DNA from 4 places in the Ruegeria sp. H4 genome. Region 3 is predicted to be linked to each of the others. Evidence: riboswitches for the same ligand, from Rfam matches in the RefSeq annotation. Region 3 holds a riboswitch; each other region holds the start of a gene.
What was found. A riboswitch is a leader RNA that binds a small molecule or an ion and turns the genes downstream of it on or off. The one in region 3 is predicted to bind cobalamin.

Region 1 (5,021 bases), on a different contig from region 3:
GCGCCTTTGCCAGAGAAAGAGGTTGCGTTGATGATCGCCGAAGGTTTCAGCGCGACGATGCTGTCACGCAGCCATTCAGCGGCAGCAGGAGCCTTGAGCGAAGGGGCGAAAAGGCCCACCGCCTCGAACCCGCGATCCCGCAAGCTGCGGATCACGGCGGCGACGGGGGCCGTGTCCGCCGAGGTCAGATAGGCGCGATAGAAGGTGACAACGATGCGTTTTGCGTCGCCCGCAAAGGCCGTCTTAACCGGGATCACGCCCCGATCCGGGCACCACGTACCGCATTCGGAGATCGTCTTGGCTCCCATCACCGGCCCGGCATACAGCCCCGCCGCCAGCGCCATCTGCGCCAGTGCGGCCTGTGCGGCAACCTCGCCGCCCGTGTCACACAGATGCGCCAGCCGCCGCAGGGTCGAGACGGGCAGGGTGGAATATTCATCCAGCCTCGTATCCTCGCGCCCATCGGCGGGGAGGACGGCCAGCGCGATGCCCTTGGCCTGCGCCAGTGACAGAACCTGCTGCAACCCGTAGGCCCAGTAAGGCACGCCGCCAATGAGACGGATCAGAATGCCCTTGGCGCCCTCCAACGTCTGTTCCACATAGGTGTCGACGGACAGAGGATGTTTCAACGCCGTCAGGTTCGCCAACCGCATCGTGGGCATGCGCCCCTCGGGCCCGCCACCGCGATGCCAGCCTGCCGCGAAAGCGCCAAGGTCGCTGTCCGAGAAGGACAGCACCACCAAATCCGCCGGGCTCTGGCCCAGATCGGTTGGGGTTTCCGTTTCTTCTAACCCGTGGCTTTCGCGGAAGACGACGTGCATGGGCCTTACTCGGCAGCCTCGGTTACACCCGCGAGGATATCGCGGATTTCTGCTTCTTTGATGTCGTCATGCTCGGCGATCACTACCATGCGCGAGCGGCGTTCCTCGCCGGGCCCCCACGGGCGGTCGTACTGGTGACGCACACGAGCACCGACGGCTTGCACCAGCAGGCGCATCGGTTTGCCTTGAACGGCGGCATAGCCTTTGACGCGCAAAATGTTCAGCTCAGTGGCCAGACGTTCGATTTTGGCGACCAGATCGGCGGGATCAGACTGTTCCGGCAACTCGACGATGGTGCTTTCGAAATCGTCATGCTCGTGATCGTGGTGACCGTCATGATGCGACGGGCGAGCATCCATGTCATCCTCGGCTGCGGCCTCAAGACCCAGAACGACGCGCACATCCACCGCACCCTCGGCGACCTCGACCACGGGTAGCGGTCGTGGGGCCTCGGCGGCGATGATCTCTTTCGCTTTGGCCACGCCTTCGGGACCGGCCAGATCAGGCTTGGTAAGCAGGATGATATCGGCGCAGGAAATCTGATCCTCAAACACCTCGGATAGGGGCGTTTCATGGTCGATCGAGTCATCGGCGAGGCGCTGAGCATCCACCGCTGCCACATTCGGCGCAAAGCGACCGGCTGCGACGGCCTCGGCATCGGCCAGCGCGATCACGCCATCAACGGTGATTTTCGACCGGATATCGGGCCAGTCGAACGCCTTCAGCAGCGGCTTAGGCAAGGCGAGGCCGGAGGTTTCGATCAGGATGTGGTCAGGGCGCGGCTCCAGTGCCATCAAGGCTTCGATGGTCGGGATGAAGTCGTCGGCCACGGTGCAGCAGATACAGCCGTTCGCGAGCTCCATGATGTTTTCCGCCGGGCAATCCGGGATCGCGCAGGATTTCAGGATGTCGCCATCAACGCCAACATCGCCGAATTCATTGACCACCACCGCCAGACGCTTGCCCTGCGGGTTTTGCATCAGGTGCTTGACCAGCGTGGTTTTGCCCGAGCCCAGAAAGCCGGTGATGACAGTGACGGGAAGTTTTTCAAGAGTAGACATGGGTCAAGCTCCAATCGGGGGAATACGGGCCGCACAGTTTTTGCGGAAATGTTCAGGACGTTCGCGCCATTTGACCAAACCATCGTCAGTGGCCAAATACTTGGTCACACCTTCGATGATCGTTTCGACATGGTCGGTTTCGTTGAGGTTTTCGTAGACAAAAGTCCAACGCGTGGGTCCGCCGCGCAACACGATGGAACAGCCTTGATCGCAATTTGACAGGCACTCTACGGGTTTCAGATGGATCCCATCTGGCACGCCCGCCTGTTCCAGCGCCTTATGTAGCAAAGCGCCGGGGCGCTGGGTGTCATCTTCGATTGCCAGGCCACGGCGGCATGTTGTGCAGACCAGCAGTTCAACTGGTGCGGCTTTACTCATCTCTCTCATCCCCCTTAGTCAAATCTGGGGGACGGGGTTTCATGTGGGCCGATCCAAGCCCCACACCGGAACACCCCGTCCGGTTTCATCTTCGGGCGCTGGCAGGTCTCCCGGCTTGCGGATGTCAGGGTGTATACCCTGTCGGATGTCCCGCCTTCCCAGCCTTTGGCCAGTGGCTTTGGGCACCCTCTCCGGTCACGGTCGCGGGGGCGGCTGCGTTTGGCGGTAAACCCGTTGACGCATTCCCTTTTCATCCTCTTACGAGGACACCAACGGATCGGACATGCGGCACTGATACGGTGCTTGTCAAGCGTGTCGCCGACAACCGCAACGTCGGGTGCAGAAAAACGACCTGTGGCAGTCGCTGGGCGGCATGGCTGGGCTTAGCCTGCGGCTTTCGAAAAGGTTAACAGCGAGCACTTCACTGAACCAAATGTTTGACGAATAACTAGACTGCTCTTCATAACTGAAGACACCGACCAATGGCGGGGGCGTTATGCTTTGGTATCTGGAAGCTTTGTAAGAGTGGTGGGCGACCCTGGAATCGAACCAGGCGTGCGTCTCCGCGAGGGAGTTACAGTCCCCTGCCACACCTTGCGGCCTGTCGCCCACTGTCAGGCGTTGCACCTGACGTGGAGGCGTGATTACTAGCGCACCAAAGGAGCGTCAACAGGAAAATACGGCATTGACGCAGGAAAGCGAATTCATGGCCCGGAGGCCCTCAGAATGAAAAAACCCAAGTGGGTTGTTGAAAAGGAACAGGCACGAAAAGCAGCAGCGGCCGAAACGGTTTGGCTGTTTGGTTTACACGCCGTGCGCGACGCCTTGATGAACCCCAAGCGCCAGAAACTGCGCCTGATTGTGACACGAAACGCGCGGGACAAACTGCTCGAAGCCATTGAATTCGCAGGGATCGAGGCCGAGATGGTTGATCCGCGCAAGTTCAGTGCCCCGATCGATGCGGGTTCGGTGCATCAAGGGGCAGCGCTTGAGGTTAAGCCGCTGGAGTGGGGCGGTTTGGCCGAGAACTGCATCGGACGGGAACATCCCCGCGTGATCCTACTGGACCGTGTAACGGACCCACATAATGTGGGTGCGATTCTTCGGTCAGCCGAAGTACTGGGTGCAAGTGCTGTGATCGGAACCCGGCATCATTCGGCCCCTGAAACCGGGGCACTGGCCAAGACCGCCAGCGGCGCATTGGAACGTCAGCCTTATCTAAGGGTGCGCAATCTGGCCGATGCCATAACCGAGCTTCAGTCGATGGGGTTTCTGGTGCTCGGTCTGGATGGCGAGGCGAATGAAACTATTGAAACAGCCCTGGGGAACCAAAGGGATCGACCTGTGGCACTGGTATTGGGTGCTGAAGGGCCGGGATTGCGGCAAAAGACCAAAGAGACTGTGGATCAATTGGTGAAAATTGACGCATCCGGGGGATTTGGGTCACTGAACGTCTCAAATGCTGCCGCAATCGCCCTATATGCCTCTCGGCACCATTAGACAGGAGATCGCTATTTCCGGACCGTCCAAAATCGCAACCTGCTGCTATTGCGGTACTCGGGCTGCCCTGGTTCTGACCGGGAAGAAACGGCACGAGCTGAGTTGTTCAAGCTGTGGTGCGCCTCTGCACGACCTTAAGATGTTGCCAAAGCACAAAGTTCAAAAATCAAAGCCTGCTCGTACGGCGATCAGCCATGCAGCACCTCCGAAGTCTCGAAAAAAGAAGAAGAAAAAGAGCACGTTCTATCGTGTTCTGGATGAAGCCTGGGATGTTATAGAAGACATCTTTGATTAAGGGCTGCCATGCATTCGCAAGGATGTTCACATCCACGTCAACGGGGGTTTCACAGCGGTTCAAAAATTGCATCTTAGGTGCTCGATTCTTTGCTACAGGACCCAGATGCAAAACCGCCGTTTCATATTCGGTATACTGACAGCCATCGCTTTTGCACCTTTCGCTTGGGCGCAGGACAAACCTGTCTATTTTGCGACCGATGGCGCCGCGATGGCGGGGTATGATCCAGTGTCCTATTTCGACAGTACAGTACCGGTTCGGGGTGAACCAAGCATTGCCGTCATGTGGAAAGGGGCCCAGTGGCATTTTGCGTCGCAGGAAAATCGCGAACGGTTTGAAAGCAACCCGCGCGCCTTTGCGCCTCAGTTCGGGGGCTATTGTTCCTATGCGATGGCAAATGGTGTTCTGAAAAGCACTGACCCCATGGCATGGCAGGTCGTGGATGGGCGTTTGTACCTCACTCATTCCCCGGCGGTTGAGCGGATTTGGGAACAGGACAGGACGGCAAATATCCATCTGGCCGAAGAGAATTGGCCCGTCATTCTGTACGAAGACTAGGCAGATTTCCGTTTTTTGTAGAAAGTCATCACAAAAATGAGTGCTTGGTCTTTTTTTTAACCAGATCATGCCTAAATGTCACAGTGACCGCGGAACGGAACTGCCGCGGGTCATTTCACTGTCCCTCGTTCCAACAACTGGCGCCCAAGGCTTCTTGGGCGCTTTTTTCTTTTTTGCGGCTGTGATTAGGATGCGGCCATGGCTGACTATTCCGACGATCATCTGAAAACCATCCTGCACCGCACCAAAACCGTCGCTGTGGTTGGGGTGTCGATGAATCCGGTGCGGCCCAGCTATTATGTAGCGCGGTATCTTTCGTTGAAAGGATATATCGTGATCCCCGTCAATCCGGGCCATGCTGGCAAGGAATTATTTGGCCAAACGGTGCGTGGTGCGCTGTCCGAGATT
Region 2 (5,021 bases), 300 kb from region 3:
GCGCCTTCTGACGCGCCCTATATGTATCACTGCCACATCCTGGAACATGAAGATTGCGGCATGATGGGGCAGTTCACCGTGTCATAGACCGAATAAACAAACCGCCCCGGGGCGCATCCCGGGGCGGTTTTGAGACTAAACCTCTACTTCTACCTTACCGATCGGGTTGGAACAGCAGGCAAGAATGTAACCGGCTTCGATATCGTCTTCGGATATCCCGCCATTGTGAACCATATGCACCTCACCCGCTGTTTTTCTAACCTTGCAGGTCCCGCAAACGCCGAACGTACAGCCCGAGGGGATGTTCAACCCAACCGACCGCGCGGCTGCCAGAACCGTGTCGGTTTCGGCAACTTTGGCAGTCACGCCGGAGCTTGCAAACACAATCTCAGCTTTGCTGTCATCATCGGGGATAACATCGTCCAGCTCTGGCTGATCGGCCTTGGTTTCAACCGGGGCGCCAAAGCTTTCCTGATGATAGTTGTCCATATCATAGCCCAGCCCGACCAGAGCATCGCGTACCGCCTGCATGAAAGGTTCCGGGCCGCAGCAATAGACTTCACGCTCCAGATAGTCAGGCGCCATCAGGCCCAGCATCAACTGGTTGAACTGCCCCTGATACCCCGTCCAAGGGCGATAGCGGTCGGGCTCTTCAACAACGAATTTCAGATCTAGGCCAGGGGTTCGGCTGGCCATGTGTTCCAGCCGCTGGCGAAAGATGATCTCGGACGGTCGCTTTGCGCAGTTGATAAAGACAATATCCAGATCACGCCCCTCGTCCCACATGCAGGTGGTCATCGACATCATCGGGGTGATCCCGGACCCAGCAGAGATGAATAGATATTTGCCAGCCGTGCTTTCAACATTCGAAAACAGCCCGGCTGGTCCGATGGCTTTGATCCGCATGCCGGGTTGCAGGTTGTCCAGCATCCAGCGCGTTCCAATACTGTCGGGCTGGGCCTTGGCAGTGATGGTGATCGACCGTGGCCGCGAGGGAGAAGAAGAAATCGTATAGGTGCGATGCACAACCCCACCCGGCTGTCCAGGAGCCGGGATTTCCAAAGTCAGAAACTGCCCTGGATGGTACGCAAACATCGACCCAGACGGAGCGCGAAAGGTGAAACTGGCCGTATTTGCCATCTCGGGCACGACCGAGACGCATTCCAGTGTTTCGCTGTCCTGCCAGATATTCACAACCGCGTTGAGATCTTTCATCACCGTTACTCCGCCGCCATTGTTTCGGGGGCCAACCGACCGGCCAACGTGTTGCAATACCAATCCACGAATTGCAGCACACCGGATTCCTGCGTCGGCGAATACGGGCCAGGCAGATAGGCCGGGCTGTTGATACCCAGCTGATTATCCTCGACCACCTGACGGTCTTCGTCATTGGTGGCAATCCAGACCTCGGTCAGACGTTTCAGATCGTAATCGACCCCTTCAACGGCATCCTTGTGAACCAGCCATTTGGTTGTGACCTCGGTTTCAGTCGGGCTGATTGGTGTTACGCGGAACACGATGGAATGATCAGCCAGAAAGTGGTTCCAGGTAGTTGGATAGTGAAATTTCAACAACGCACCTGCATCCGCAAAAGGCGATCGGCCAAGCCAGCGCCGCACGGCGGATTTTCCATCCATCGTATAGCTTTGCGCTCCTTCTTTCAGAGGCATCCGAGCCATACGGAATTGTCCGTCATCATGCAGGTAGAATTGCGAGGGCATCCCGGCGGCTTCGCACCTGTCAAAATGCGCTTGCATATGCAGCGGCGTCTCACCCCCTTCGATCCCTGTGACTGCAGGATCATCAGGGAATGTGCGGCATAGCGCGGGATGGTTGCCACCGCAGTGGTAACACTCGCGGTTATTTTCCCAAACCAGCTTCCAGTTGCCTTTCTCAACAATCGAACTTTCAAAAGCCACTTTGGCGTTGCCCAGATCATGCGGCTCCAGATAAGGGCGCGCGGTATTGGCAAACATGTCGAAATCTGGGGCGTTGTCCGCAAGACAGATGTAAACCAACCCGGCAAGCTCACGGCAATGGACGGTCTTCAACCCATGCTGTTTCGGATCGAAATCCGGCCCCATATCGCGCGCCCACAGCAATGAACCATCGAGCTCGTAGGTCCATTGGTGATAGGGGCAAACCAGCTTAGGCGCATTGCCTTTTGCAGCCTTGCAGATGATCGAACCACGGTGGCGGCAGGTGTTGTGAAATGCCCTGATTTGGTTGTCGGCACCACGCACAATGACAACGCGGTAGGCACCCACAGTATAGGTTACGTAGTCCCCTGCTTTCACCAGCTCGCAGGCCGGAATGGCAAACAGCCAATCGCGATAGTGGATGGCTTCAAGATCGGCCTGAAATACCTGGGGGTCTGTATAAAACGCCTGCTCGAGCGCGTGATCAGGGATGCGACGTGCCAACAGGCTTTGAATGCTGTTCATTTCTGGCTCTCCTGCCGCGCCCCGCGGCATTGCTTGGGCAGATGACAAGGAGGAACCGTCCGGAGGCGCGCGAGGATCACGTCCGAAACATGTGCCCCCACCGCCACCCGCGGTTTGACATATCTGCAAGGCTGGTTTCCGGACTTGAAAGGGGCTTGCGCCCGGTTGCGACACCTTCCCGGGATCCTCGTCCCAGTGGTTGATTGCCGAACCTGACCTTCCTTACCGTTGCGGGGGCAGTGCCGGAATTTCACCGGCTTCCCAATTCTCCGCTGTCTGAGACTCAAACAGCGGCACCTCACATGCACAGGATAGAGTCGCGCAGTTCATATGCTGAGAGACTTGCGACATTTTCAGTTTCAAAACAGACATCTCGATGTCCGGGTCGGATCCGGGTTTGTGAAGTAAAACCCCGGGATACATTTCAGGCACAAACCCGCAATCTTCCGCTTGGCTGGTTTGGCGGTATAAGACATCTTCATAACCGTGCGTCCGTTACGTGCCATCGCCCCAAATGCTAAAAGTAGGAGAGCCCCAATGGAAATCAGACCCTTTGGTGTTGAGATGTGGATGAATGAGTTCGAGACGACCTGCGAACTCAATCTGGCTGAGACCTGCGTCCAGTCCATCACGCTGGGCGAACTGTTCGACATGGCGGGTCAGCACAACAGCATTCTGAACGATCTGTCATCCATGAAGATGACCTATGGCGCAATTGAAGGGTCAGAACGCCTGCGCGATGCGATCTGTGGCCTGTATGACAGACAGGGCCGGGATAACATCCTAACAACGCATGGGACCATCGGCGCGAACTCTCTGGTGCATCAGACGCTGGTATCGCGTGGTGATCACGTGGTTTCCGTGATACCCACCTATCAGCAGCACTACTCCATTCCCGAAAGCATTGGTGCCGAAATCGAACTGCTGCATCTGCGGTCCGAAAACGCCTTTTTGCCCGAACTGGACGAGTTGCGGGCGATGGTGCGACCCGATACGCGCCTGATTGTGATCAACAATCCCAATAACCCGACAGGGGCGCTGATGGATCGCACATTGCTGGAACAAATCGTCGAAATCGCACGTGGTGTCGATGCCTGGTTGCTTTGTGACGAGGTCTATCGCGGAACAGATCAGACAGGCGACGGCTTCACCGCCGCAGTCGCAGACCTGTACGAAAAAGGGATCAGCACGGCAGGCATGTCCAAGGCCTATTCGCTGGCCGGGTTACGGGTTGGCTGGATCGCCGGACCCAAAGAGATGCTGCATGACGTGATGATCCACCGGGACTACAACACGATATCGGTCGGCAAGATCGACGAAATGCTAGCCGCCATGGCGCTGGAACATCGCGACAAGATACTGGCGCGGGCGCACCGGATCACTCGCCAAAACTTGCGGATCGTTCAGGATTGGATCGTAAACGAACCGCTGCTTAGCTGGGTGCCGCCAAAATCCGGCACTACGGCCTTGTTGAAATACGAACTACCAATGTCTTCGCGCGATCTATGCGTGACGCTGTTGCAAGAAGAAGGTGTGATGCTGACGCCGGGCAGCGCAATGGACATGGAGGGCTGGCTGCGGCTTGGATACACCAACCCAACCGAAGATTTGAAAGCCGGGCTGGCCCGGTTCTCGCAGTTTCTGGCACGCCACGCCAAGTCGTAGCGCGCCGAACGGCCGCGCAAGAATTTAGATTAAACCTGTCTAACGCAGTCTCAAACGTCCTGTCCGATCAAAAGAGACGACAAATCCCATGAAATTGGTAGATGTCAGATCGCATGCTTTAGAGGGCATGAAGAGGCTGCAGCGCAAGACCATCCGTGGTCGATTTTCAGAGAGTAAGTAATATTGGAATCCGCCACCCAATTCGTTGATACCGCCTTTATCGGGCTCTGCCTGTTTTGTGCTAACCTGCTGTTTCTACGAAAGCGCGATACCGGTGTGTTCATGCCACTGGCCGCACTGTTTCTTATACAAGGCCTGTCCTCTATTGGCGCTTTGATCGCCGACGCGTCGGGAAGTGAGGACGAGTTCAATCTTGTGATGCGCGTTAGCGTGCTTGTCGTCCTGTTTGATTTCGCAAGCCCCTTTCTTTTCTGGCTTTATGTCCGCGCCTTGACCAGCGAAGCGGATGAAGCGCCCAAGCCTAGGCTGCGGTATCACCTACCCCCGATCATCATATCCGGGCTGCTCATGTCATCGCTGATGTTTCTGCCAACGGATCTGAGCGATGTTGACCTACCTGAGGACGATCCCCGGTTGTTGCGGTTTGTGTTGATCGCCTTGGCGGTTTTGACCGCTGACGTACTGTTTCGGATCATAATGGCCGTTTACCTGATCCTGATCATCCGCATGTTGATGACCTACCGAAAACGGTTGCGCGAAGTGTTTGCAAGCACCGAAAACCGAGAGCTGACTTGGGTTTGGGTGATCACTTTGGCAGCGATGTCATTTTGGTTTCTGTCGGCTGCTGTCAGCATACTTACAGTGTCCGAGGCCGTCGGGTTCGAGGTGCAAGACGAGCTGCTTGATTTCCTAGAAAGCCTTGCCCTGCTGTTTCTATTCTGGGTCATTGGC
Region 3 (5,021 bases):
GCTGGCGTGATTCAACTCACAAACGCAAATCTGGACTTGTCCGAGGCTGAGCTGGCCGAAGCCACCGGTGCCCGGCACACTTATGTCATCAACGACTTCACCGCCGCTGCATGGTCGGTGGCCGAGGTTACGTCCGATGATGTTACCGTCTTGCAGGGGGCGCCCACGCCTCCACTCGGCACGCGGCTGGTGGTCGGACCCGGAACTGGGCTGGGCGTCGGGGCGTTGCTGTATTCCGAAGGGCATTATCACACCGTCTCGGGCGAAGGAGGCCATGTCGGCCTTGCGCCGCGCCACCGGGATGAGGTTGATATCTTTGACGCGGCCCGGCGTATTGCACCCGAATGCTTCTTTGGTGACAGCCTGAGTTTGGAAGCTGAGATGTTCCTCAGCGGCACCGGATTACCGATCTTGTATCGAGCAGTGGCAATGGCGGCGGGTCAAACCAATATCTCCGCGCGCCCGGCGCGGGATATCCTGCAGGATGCGCGATCCGGCACTGATCGGCACGCGGTTCAAACCGCATCGCTGTTCACAACGCATCTGGGCGCTTTGCTAGGGGATATGGCCGTCACATTGATGCCAATAGGCGGCGTCTTTCTGGTCGGTGGCGTGGCGGAAAAAAACCGCTGGCTGTTCGGAGACAGTTTTCTGGATGCCTTCAACAATGGTGGCCGGTTCAGCGAGCTGCGGCGCGGAATGGATCTCTATATCTCAGAACAGGTCGAATTTGGCATTGTTGGCGCTAACAACTTCTGCAAAAATGCCCTCATGCGGTAGAACCGCCTGACAATTCTCAATGAAGGAACGCGGGATGATCCTGTGCTGCGGAGAAGCGCTGATCGATATGATCACCGAGCCTACAGTCTCGGGTGCCCAAGGGTATGTACCCCATTCTGGAGGTGCAATTTTCAACACGGCGATCGCGTTGGGGAGATTGGGCGCGCCTGTTGGCATGTTGACCGGCCTGTCGTCCGATATGTTTGGTGAACAATTGGCGGATACGCTGAAAGCGAGCCATGTGGATACCTCCCATGTGATCACCAGCGACCGCCCAACCACTTTGGCGTTTGTGAAACTGGTCGATGGTCATGCATCGTACAACTTCGTTGACGAGAACACCGCCGGGCGCATGCTTCAGCCCGAGGATCTGCCCGACCAACTGCCCGCCATCTCGACCCTGTATCTAGGCGGTATCAGTCTTGCCTGCGAACCCTGCGCCGATGCTTATGCTGCCTTGCTAAGCCATCACGGGACGGATCGAGCGGTGATGTTGGACCCCAACATCCGACCGGGGTTTATCCAGGATCAGACCAGATACCGCACCCGTTTGAATGCCATGATTGCGCAGACCGATATCCTCAAAGTCTCGGATGAAGATCTGGACTGGATCATTCCGGGGCCCGAAACCCATGCCGAGAAAGTGCCTTTGTTGCTGCAAGCCGGTCCCGCGGTTGTGATTGTTACACGTGGGAGCCAGGGGGCTTCGGGTTATCTACGCGATGGCTCGGAAACCACGATACCGGTTAAAGCGGTTCAGGTTGTCGATACGGTGGGGGCGGGCGATACGTTCAACGCTGGCGTGCTGGCGGAACTTCACCGTTCCGGACATCTGACCAAAGCCGGGCTGCGCGATCTGACAAAAGAAAGCCTGCGTGCAGCTTTAGCGTTGGGTGCAGATGTTGCAGCAGTCACCGTATCGCGTGCCGGGGCCAACCCGCCCTGGGCGCACGAGCTCTAGTCCCAAAAAGGGAAGTCACATGAAACGTTCCGACATCAACCACATCAAGACCGATGCACAGGCCTTTATCCAGTCTTTCGGTTTCATCCTGCCCCCCTTTGCCGACTGGTCTCCGGATCAGATGCGCAGCGCCAAGGCCGACACGATCCGCGCCCGGGGACTGGGATGGGACATCACCGACTACGGGCAAGGCAAATTTGATGAGCTTGGCCTGTTCCTGTTCACCCTGCGCAATGGGGATGAGAACGATCTGAGCCAGGGTCGTGGGATGCTTTATGCAGAAAAACTGCTGATCTCGCGCGACAAGCAGCTGTCGCCGATGCATCGTCATATCGTCAAAGCCGAGGATATCATCAACCGGGGCGGCGGCGATCTGGTGATGGAGATCTATGCCTCGAACCCCGATGGCAGCGTAGACCGCGACACACCGGTTGTGGTGCCCAGCGACGGATGCGATATCACCATCACTCCGGGCGAATTGCTGCGCCTGAAACCCGGCGAAAGTGTAACCCTTATGCCCGGAATCTGGCACGCCTTCTGGGCCGAGCGCGGGGATTGCCTGATCGGCGAGGTCTCAACCGTAAACGACGACCGCACCGATAACGTGTTCGAACAACCCATCCCCCGCTTTGCCACGATCGAAGAAGATACCGAGGCCGAATTCCTGTTGGTTGCGGATTACTGATCTACCCCGAGATTGACCCGAGCCTCTCAGCGATTGCTTGACAAGCGTGTCTTGTCCAGAATAGCTGACCTGTGATGGTTCCCGCAGCTTTGGGTGCGGGATGAAAATGGGAATACGGTGCGGCCCCCGGAATATCGGAACAGGCCAAGTCCGTAACTGCCCCCGCAACTGTAAGCGGAGAGCGACGCCAAATCACCACTGGCCCGAGAAGGCCGGGAAGGTTGGCCAAGCAACGACCCGCAAGTCAGGAGACCTGCCATCACCTGTGAAACCAACCCGGGACGGGGCGTCCTGGAAGGAGGATTGATGGCATATTTGCGCCCTTTGGGGACTGGCACTTTCGACACGGGCGTTCTGCGCGTTGAGGGTGGCAATGAACCGCAACGCTGATCACTTTGTGCTGATCTGCTCGACCTGCCAGGGTGAGATCGAAGCCAGCGCCGCCCAAATTCTGCTGGACGCGTCGCTGCCAGACGGGTTCGCTACGCGACTGATCCCGTGCATGGCAGGATGCGAACGTCCCATGGCCATCGGTCTGCAAGCCGAAGGCAAGGCGCAATACCTGTTTGGCGATATTCAAAGCACCGCCGATCTGGATGCGATCGCCACCTTCGCCCATCAGTACCGCGACAGCGAGAGCGGTTGGACCAGCGCAACGGATCGCCCCCCCGCCTTGCTGTTCAAAACTCTAGCACGTCTGCCTCGTCTTCCAAAGGCGGGTAAGGCATGAGCTTTCTGGTCGCGGAGAATCTGGAATACTACGCCCTGAATGGCGATGTGTTGCTACAAGGCGTCTCGTTCTCTTTGGAAGAAGGGGCGATCCTTGCCATCGCCGGTCCGAACGGTGCCGGCAAAACAACGCTGCTGAACCTGCTCTGTGGGGTCGAGCGTCTGGCGCTGGGGGACGTACGGATCAACGGTCAAAGCCTGCGCAGCCTGTCTGCGCAGGAACGCGCCCGGACCATTGCGGTTGTTGGTCAGCAGGAACTGCCCGATGGCCGCCTAAAGCTGCGCGACTACATTGCGCTGGGCCAGATTCCCATTCAAAGCAACCGCTCGGCAGAAGACCACAAGATGGATCTTGCGCGCGTTCTACGCACGACCGAGCTAACCCATCTGGCGGACAAGCCGATGCAGCGGCTCTCGGGCGGCGAACGCCAACGCGCTCATATCGCGCGTGCATTGGCGCAGAACCCCTCGTTGTTGTTTCTCGACGAGCCCACCAATCATCTGGACCCCGATGCCAAAGGGCACATGCTGTCGCTGGTGGCCGAACTGGGCGTGACGGTGGTGATGATCGTGCACGACCTTGTCATGATCCCGGAATTCGCCAGCCATGTCGCGCTGATGAAATCCACACGCATGACGGGCTTTGGGCCAGTCGACCAGATACTAACGCCGGATCATGTGCGCGACACGTTTGGTGTTGACTACCTGTGCTTCCAGCACGAAGGGCGCGTGATCCCGGCGCTGGATATCCGAAAACGAACGCTTTCATCTTAACAGGAGACATTGATGAAACAGAAAATTTGGTCAGCTTTGATGATCACCGGCTTGGCCAGCGGCGCGGCGGCCCATGAAGTAACCGTGGACAATTGCGGCGAACCGCTGGTGTTCGACGCCAAGCCGGAACGGCTGGTTGTGCATGACATGAACATGACAGACATGGCCTTTGCGCTGGGCCTGCAAGAACACATCGTTGGCCTGACCGGTATCACAGGTTGGTATAAGACCAGCCCTGATTTCGATAAGCTGCGCGGTGACATCCCGGAACTGGCGCCGAAATACCCAACCGTCGAAAACCTGGTTGCGGCCGAGCCCGATCTGTTCTTCGCGGGCTGGTATTATGGCATGAAGCCCGGCGGCGACGTGACCCCGGACACTCTGGCCCCGTTCGGCATCAAGACAATGATCCTGACCGAAAGCTGCGTGCATCTAGACAAGGACCGCCCTGAGGCCAGCATGGACCTGCTGTTCAACGATGTGCTGCGTCTGGGTCAGGTCATGCATGTCAAGGAAAAGGCCGAGGAACTGGTAGCAGGCTGGAAAGAACAGCTGTCTGCCATCGAAGCCAAGACCGCCGATCTGGCCAAACCCCGTGTATTCTTACTGGACGGCCCGGCAGATGCGCCCTTTACCGCTGGCAAATTCGCCATCCCCGATGCGATGATCGCAGCGGCTGGCGGCGAAAACGTCACCCATGATATGGACACTAGCTGGGGCCGCACCTCGTGGGAAGCGGTTGCTGCATCGAACCCGGAATTTCTGGTGCTGCTTGACTATCAGACCGGCAACGGGGCAGAGGACACGTTCAAGTTCCTGCAAGAGCACCCAGTGATGTCCCAAACAGATGCGGTCAAAAATGAACGCTGGATCGGTCTGCGTTACGAAGAGTTGACACCGGGACCGGCAAATATCGACGCGATCCAGAAGATGGCGGATGCGATGCACCCGACGGCGACCAACTGATATGGTCCAGACGGGCCGGATAGTTGTGCTGGGGGCGGTCGTTCTGACCGCCCTTTTGCTGCTGTCGACAGTCTACGGTACAACCCCGATCCCGGTGGCGGATGTCATTGCCGCCATCGGCCTGGG
Region 4 (5,021 bases), 360 kb from region 3:
CATCAATATGCCAGGCCTGAAGAAAACCACCCGCTTCTGGGACACGGCGCAGCCAGATCCTTAGAACCCTGTCTTTGACAGCTTTATCCGTAAGTCTAACGTCCAAGGATCCGACCCCAGCAGTTTAGGTTTTGGCATAGGTTCTTAGCGAACATTGATCATAGACCAGCGTCTCGGGCGCGACGGACTCACCTTTGTCATCCAGCGTCACAAGGTAAATCTTCAGGTTTTTTACCGTCTTCTTTCGACCAATAAAGCGCCGCAAACCGCGTGTGATGTCCAGCCGATACCGCGTGTGTTCATATCTAAGCGGATGCTTGTATCTTTGATCATAGTCATCACGGACGGCTAAGGCAGGGTTACAGTGACCCGGCGCGCCCGGACAGGTGCCATGGCCAAAAAACACAAGGCGCCCCGCATAGCTTTTGTCTTTGTACCCAGTTGAGGCATCGCAATTGGCGTTGTCGACATAGGCACGCAGCTCAAAGCTTTCGGTCGGCGGTCGCATGCGATGGAATTCAAGTTCGGCCCTGACAAATCCGGCTTTCACTGTGCCCAGCCGAACCTCGGTGACATGACTTGCTGCCGCTGACAATGTGGCCACGGGTGCGCTGTCCGAGGTTCCCAAAGCACCAATCGCGGCTTCAACGGAATCCTCGGAATAGATGTATCTGAGCGAGGTTTCCGCGTCGATCAAATCGCGGCCCACCCGACCGTCATATACGACTGTGTCGAGAACATGCTGTGGAACATTGGCCCCGGGCCATAGCGCCTGCCAATCTGCCCAAACCTTGTCGCACATCGCATGGTGCAGCCAGAATACCGGGTCATATGAGGCAGACACTGTGCTACCCATATCTCCAATCGAGCGGGGCAAGGGCGACGATGTATCCGTGCCCCCCGTCAGGACGTGGATACCGCCATGAGCCGCGAAGTTGAAATCGGCTTGGAAGGCTTCAAAGTTTGGGTTGGTCAAATAGCGCTCAACCTCATCCTCCAGCAACGGGATATTGCTACGCAGGCGCGTCGTGTATCTGCGTGTAAAGACCTCATCGCCGGTCAGACCCAGGGCAATGCTGCGATAGAGACTGCGCGCGCGGGCCAGCGGGTTGGGAACTTCGTCCCCGGCACTGTTTGTGTAGGTCGCATCGTCCACTACTTTCGGCAGCCCGTTCGTGGCGTGCGTCGCGGTAGCAAACTGCGTCCAATCCCAATAAGGAAGCGTAAGTTCGAGTTCGTCGTCCCCGCGCTTCCACTGAAGCGCGCTGTTGAGCGCTTTTTCGAATGAATAGACATAGGACCGGTGCCAGGTCAGAAACGTACGGTCATCATCGTGACAAAGGTCCTGATCATAACCGTGGCCGCGCGCCAATGCGAAATATCCGCGCCGATCACCCATCGCGATGTCCGAGATTTCGTACATCGCAGCATAGGCGTCGCGCAGGTCCTGAATATCCTCCTCGCGCAATCTGATCAGGTCGAAACGGATCAGCGGCAACCCGGCTTGTTTTCTTAGAAAGTTCAGTTTGGCAATCGTTGTCATCTAAAAATCCCCCTTAAGGAGTGCTTCAATGCGCCCAGTATAGCATAAAACCGCCGCCGATGGCGGTGGCACGCTCAAACGCTCGGCACAACTAGATGACGATTGGCAGATCTAACGCTGCTCTTTCTCATGCAGCACGCGCCCAATGATGTTCATTAGCAACTGGGCCGCAAGGATTTGGGTGGAGCTGGTGGCGTCATAATCCGGGGCAACTTCAACCAGATCGAGACCGACAATGTCGCCCCGCTTGGCCAGACCTGCCATGAGCTCTAGCACTTCGTAGTAAATGAATCCGCCATGGCTTGGTGTACCTGTACCTGGGGCGATGGATGGGTCGAAGGCATCAATGTCTATAGTCACATAATACCGCGCGCCTCCTGGAATGCGGGCCAGCATCCCATCGACCCCCATTTTGCGGAATTGCCGGACAGATTGGATGTCTGATCCCATGGCGCGGGCATCCGCATAGCCATCCTTAGCGGTGGACGACACATTGCGAATGCCGATCTGACTGAGGCCGGTGACATAGGGTTTTTCGGCGGCACGGCGCATTGGGTTTCCGTGGCCATAGCGCACCCCATGCCGTTCATCGACAAAATCCAGGTGCGCGTCGATTTGCACCACATGAATTGGTTCTTGATCATCAAAGGCATTGATGCAGGGGATATTGATCGAATGATCGCCGCCCAAGACGACCGGTAGCGCCCCCGCCTCCAGTATTTTGCGCACCCCAAACTCGATATTTGCATGGCTTTTCATTGTGTCGGTATGCACGATGTCTGCATCGCCGATATCAACAATGGTTACTTTGGACGGATCCAGATAGGTGACATCATCTTCGTGATCATAGGCTCCTGCATGGCCGAATGAGAACAGCGTCGACGCCTCACGGATCGCGCGTGGCCCCATCCGCGCCCCGGACCGCCATTGACAGCCAAAATCATACGGGGCGCCAAGAACCGCAACGTCGGCGTCAATCGCGTCCCAATCCTCGACATAGGGATACTTGCCAAAGGTACAGATACCAACGAAAGGCAGGTTCAATCGGCCGGAGTCGTAGCCATGGTTCGACATATACGTGTTCTTTCTGTTCAGATCGTCAATTTCTGTGAACATTAAGGCACCCGAATGCCACGCCCTGTAAAGTCTTTGCATGGATTGAACTCACTGCCGTTTCAGCTTTGGCGGACATTTTAGCGTAGTCAGATTGCGCCAAACCCAGTGGACATAGTGAATCGCGTATGAGACAGTGAACGCGATGGTGTCCGGCTCGGTTCGAGTCGGCTGAAAAGGGAACACGGTGCGGGTTCATACCCAATTCCGTGACTGCCCCCGCAACTGTAAGCGGCGAGCGACCCCGTTGGAAACCACTGAGCCCTAGGGTTCGGGAAGGAACGGGAAAGCGTTGACCCGCAAGTCAGGAGACCTGCCATCTACGGTGTGTGATGCCATGCGCCGCAGTCAACTTGAACCCGGGCGGGGTGCCTTGGGAACGGCAGAGACGACCGAAGGACCAAGCGTCCCCGGCACATCACCGTGACCAGCCACACTCCTCCCCTTGCGCGGAGGGCGCGATGTTATTGGAACGGACGATTATTCAACTCGATACAGGCCCCATGCCTGCGGATGAAGCACGTCAGATGGGACAGCTTGGCTATATGCAATGGATCGCGGGTGTTCCTGGCAATGCCTGCTATGAAGTAGCTGCGAGGCATGCTTACGAAACAGCTGCACCATTTAAAGATCACTCACCTGCCGTTGCAGCGTTCTGCGACTTGCTTTTGACTTCGCTGGAGCAACCATTCAGACCTTTGCCGCTTGCCATGCCAAAACGTGAAAGGCGTGGCGGCGCGCAGGCCCGCCGATCTTTTCGCATGCCGCTGTGACATAGAACGGGCTGCTGGATTATCGCACGGCTTTGTGCTCTTAAAAGACGTCGATACCCACCTCCGGCGACTACAAATTTCACCGGCACAACAGGTTTCATTTGCCGAGTCCGGTGTTTGCGTGGATAGTCCGGAATTACACGCTTGCTTGCGCCCGCTGACCCACACTTAAACGCCAAAGGACATGCTATGGATCAGGTGAAATTCACGCAGATGAAGGACGGGGACAAAGAGGACTACACCTTCCTCGATACTCTGGAGCGTGAGTACTGCAAAGGAACGGCAGATCGTTTGCTGGAGGCTATGGAGAGGCTCGACAAAAGCCTGTCCGGCTATCAAGTCACACGTCTTGGCCATTCGGTGCAGTCAGCAACCCGCGCCTGGTTTGACGGGGCAGACATAGATTGGATCGTTGGCGCCTTGCTGCATGATATCGGTGACATCTATGCGCCGCATAATCACGATGAATATGCGGCCTCAATCCTCAAACCCTTCCTACGCGAACAGGTCACGTGGTGCGTGCATACCCATGGGGATTTTCAGCTTGTTTACTTCGGAGAGCACGTAGGCGCGAACCCCGAAAAACGCCAAGCTCATCGTGACAGCATCTATTTCGATGACTGTGCCGAGTTCTGTGAACGCTGGGATCAATCGAGTTTTGATCCCGCTTATCCCAGCAAACCACTGTCTTTCTTTGCAGATATGGTGCGTGAGGTGTTTGATCGCACACCCTATGATCCGGCTGTTGTTCAACCTGGCGTCCGGGTTCCGCTCACCGATGACGCCGTTGCTGAAATGCGATGGGCGTAGGATGTATTCGATCTAGTCAAATCACGGCCTGCTTTGTTCAAACATGCGGAGTTGGTAGAGGTGATTTGATACTCGTTCAGCACAAAAACGGGCCAATCGCCACTACGAAAATCGAAGAAATCAGTTGCGACAAGGCAGCTTACAATAAGTGCAGATGCGCCACGACATCAGTTCAACGCCAGCTATCAACGCCTAAGAACAAACCTTTGCAACAGAGAAAGCTATGTTGTCCTGATCTGGATCATCAAGGCTAATCAAGGCTCTGATCAACTTATCCGCAATAGCGTCGCAACTCACTTCATGATTGCGCGTGACAACCTCTTGAATGTCCTTGTCTTCTAGAAACTGAAGCCCATCCGAAGCTGCAATGAGAATATCATCTGGCAGAAGCTTAAACGGGTCTGAAGGGCAATCGATCTTCGCGATGTCGCCACCATGTATGACAGACGTAAGTATGTTTCTATCGGGGTGATTTCGGGCCAAATCGGGATCCAACATGCCAAGTTTCGCCATCATATCGATTTGAGGCGCCATTGAATGATCCTCGTTCAGCTGTATTAGCTCGCCAGACCGCCAGAGATAGAGCGGCGAGTCCCCGACGGAAAACCAATACGCGCGATCTTCGATGCAGATCAGTATGAGAAGCGTAGCTCCCATTCCCTTTACATTCAGATCGTTGCGGCTGGCTTCGAAAATCTGCTTGTTCGCGCGCTCGGCACTGTCATGTAAGAATGCGACAACTTCCGAATTTGACGAGTCTTTGTTCAGCCCGGCGGCCAACC

Region 1: another riboswitch for cobalamin. It lies ahead of ACR0KG_RS14930 (DUF1636 family protein); the one in region 3 lies ahead of ACR0KG_RS09405 (DUF1636 family protein).
Region 2: another riboswitch for cobalamin. It lies ahead of ACR0KG_RS10690 (aromatic ring-hydroxylating oxygenase subunit alpha); the one in region 3 lies ahead of ACR0KG_RS09405 (DUF1636 family protein).
Region 4: another riboswitch for cobalamin. It lies ahead of ACR0KG_RS10990 (hypothetical protein); the one in region 3 lies ahead of ACR0KG_RS09405 (DUF1636 family protein).

Annotation. Positions count from the first base shown of each region.
Region 1 is NZ_JBQFOC010000002.1:682,580-687,600, reverse strand. It holds gene cobN (cobaltochelatase subunit CobN) at 1-821, opposite strand, end outside; gene cobW (cobalamin biosynthesis protein CobW) at 827-1,882, opposite strand; gene ACR0KG_RS14930 (DUF1636 family protein) at 1,886-2,260, opposite strand; cobalamin riboswitch at 2,344-2,549, opposite strand; tRNA gene ACR0KG_RS14925 (tRNA-Tyr) at 2,787-2,870, opposite strand; gene rlmB (23S rRNA (guanosine(2251)-2'-O)-methyltransferase RlmB) at 2,987-3,760, shown strand; gene ACR0KG_RS14915 (hypothetical protein) at 3,741-4,055, shown strand; gene ACR0KG_RS14910 (YHS domain-containing (seleno)protein) at 4,161-4,613, shown strand; gene ACR0KG_RS14905 (CoA-binding protein) at 4,812-5,021, shown strand, end outside.
Region 2 is NZ_JBQFOC010000001.1:2,191,603-2,196,623, forward strand. It holds gene ACR0KG_RS10680 (multicopper oxidase domain-containing protein) at 1-87, shown strand, start outside; gene ACR0KG_RS10685 (FAD-binding oxidoreductase) at 136-1,215, opposite strand; gene ACR0KG_RS10690 (aromatic ring-hydroxylating oxygenase subunit alpha) at 1,221-2,444, opposite strand; cobalamin riboswitch at 2,557-2,760, opposite strand; gene ACR0KG_RS10695 (aminotransferase) at 2,982-4,109, shown strand; gene ACR0KG_RS10700 (helix-turn-helix domain-containing protein) at 4,293-5,021, shown strand, end outside.
Region 3 is NZ_JBQFOC010000001.1:1,889,687-1,894,707, reverse strand. It holds gene ACR0KG_RS09420 (glucokinase) at 1-780, shown strand, start outside; gene ACR0KG_RS09415 (carbohydrate kinase family protein) at 815-1,741, shown strand; gene ACR0KG_RS09410 (D-lyxose/D-mannose family sugar isomerase) at 1,761-2,426, shown strand; cobalamin riboswitch at 2,485-2,701, shown strand; gene ACR0KG_RS09405 (DUF1636 family protein) at 2,800-3,156, shown strand; gene ACR0KG_RS09400 (ABC transporter ATP-binding protein) at 3,153-3,929, shown strand; gene ACR0KG_RS09395 (ABC transporter substrate-binding protein) at 3,942-4,895, shown strand; gene ACR0KG_RS09390 (iron ABC transporter permease) at 4,897-5,021, shown strand, end outside.
Region 4 is NZ_JBQFOC010000001.1:2,250,762-2,255,782, forward strand. It holds gene ACR0KG_RS10975 (hypothetical protein) at 1-106, opposite strand, end outside; gene ACR0KG_RS10980 (tyrosinase family protein) at 125-1,543, opposite strand; gene speB (agmatinase) at 1,655-2,617, opposite strand; cobalamin riboswitch at 2,786-2,991, shown strand; gene ACR0KG_RS10990 (hypothetical protein) at 3,118-3,429, shown strand; gene ACR0KG_RS10995 (HD domain-containing protein) at 3,619-4,239, shown strand; gene ACR0KG_RS11000 (PP2C family protein-serine/threonine phosphatase) at 4,432-5,021, opposite strand, start outside.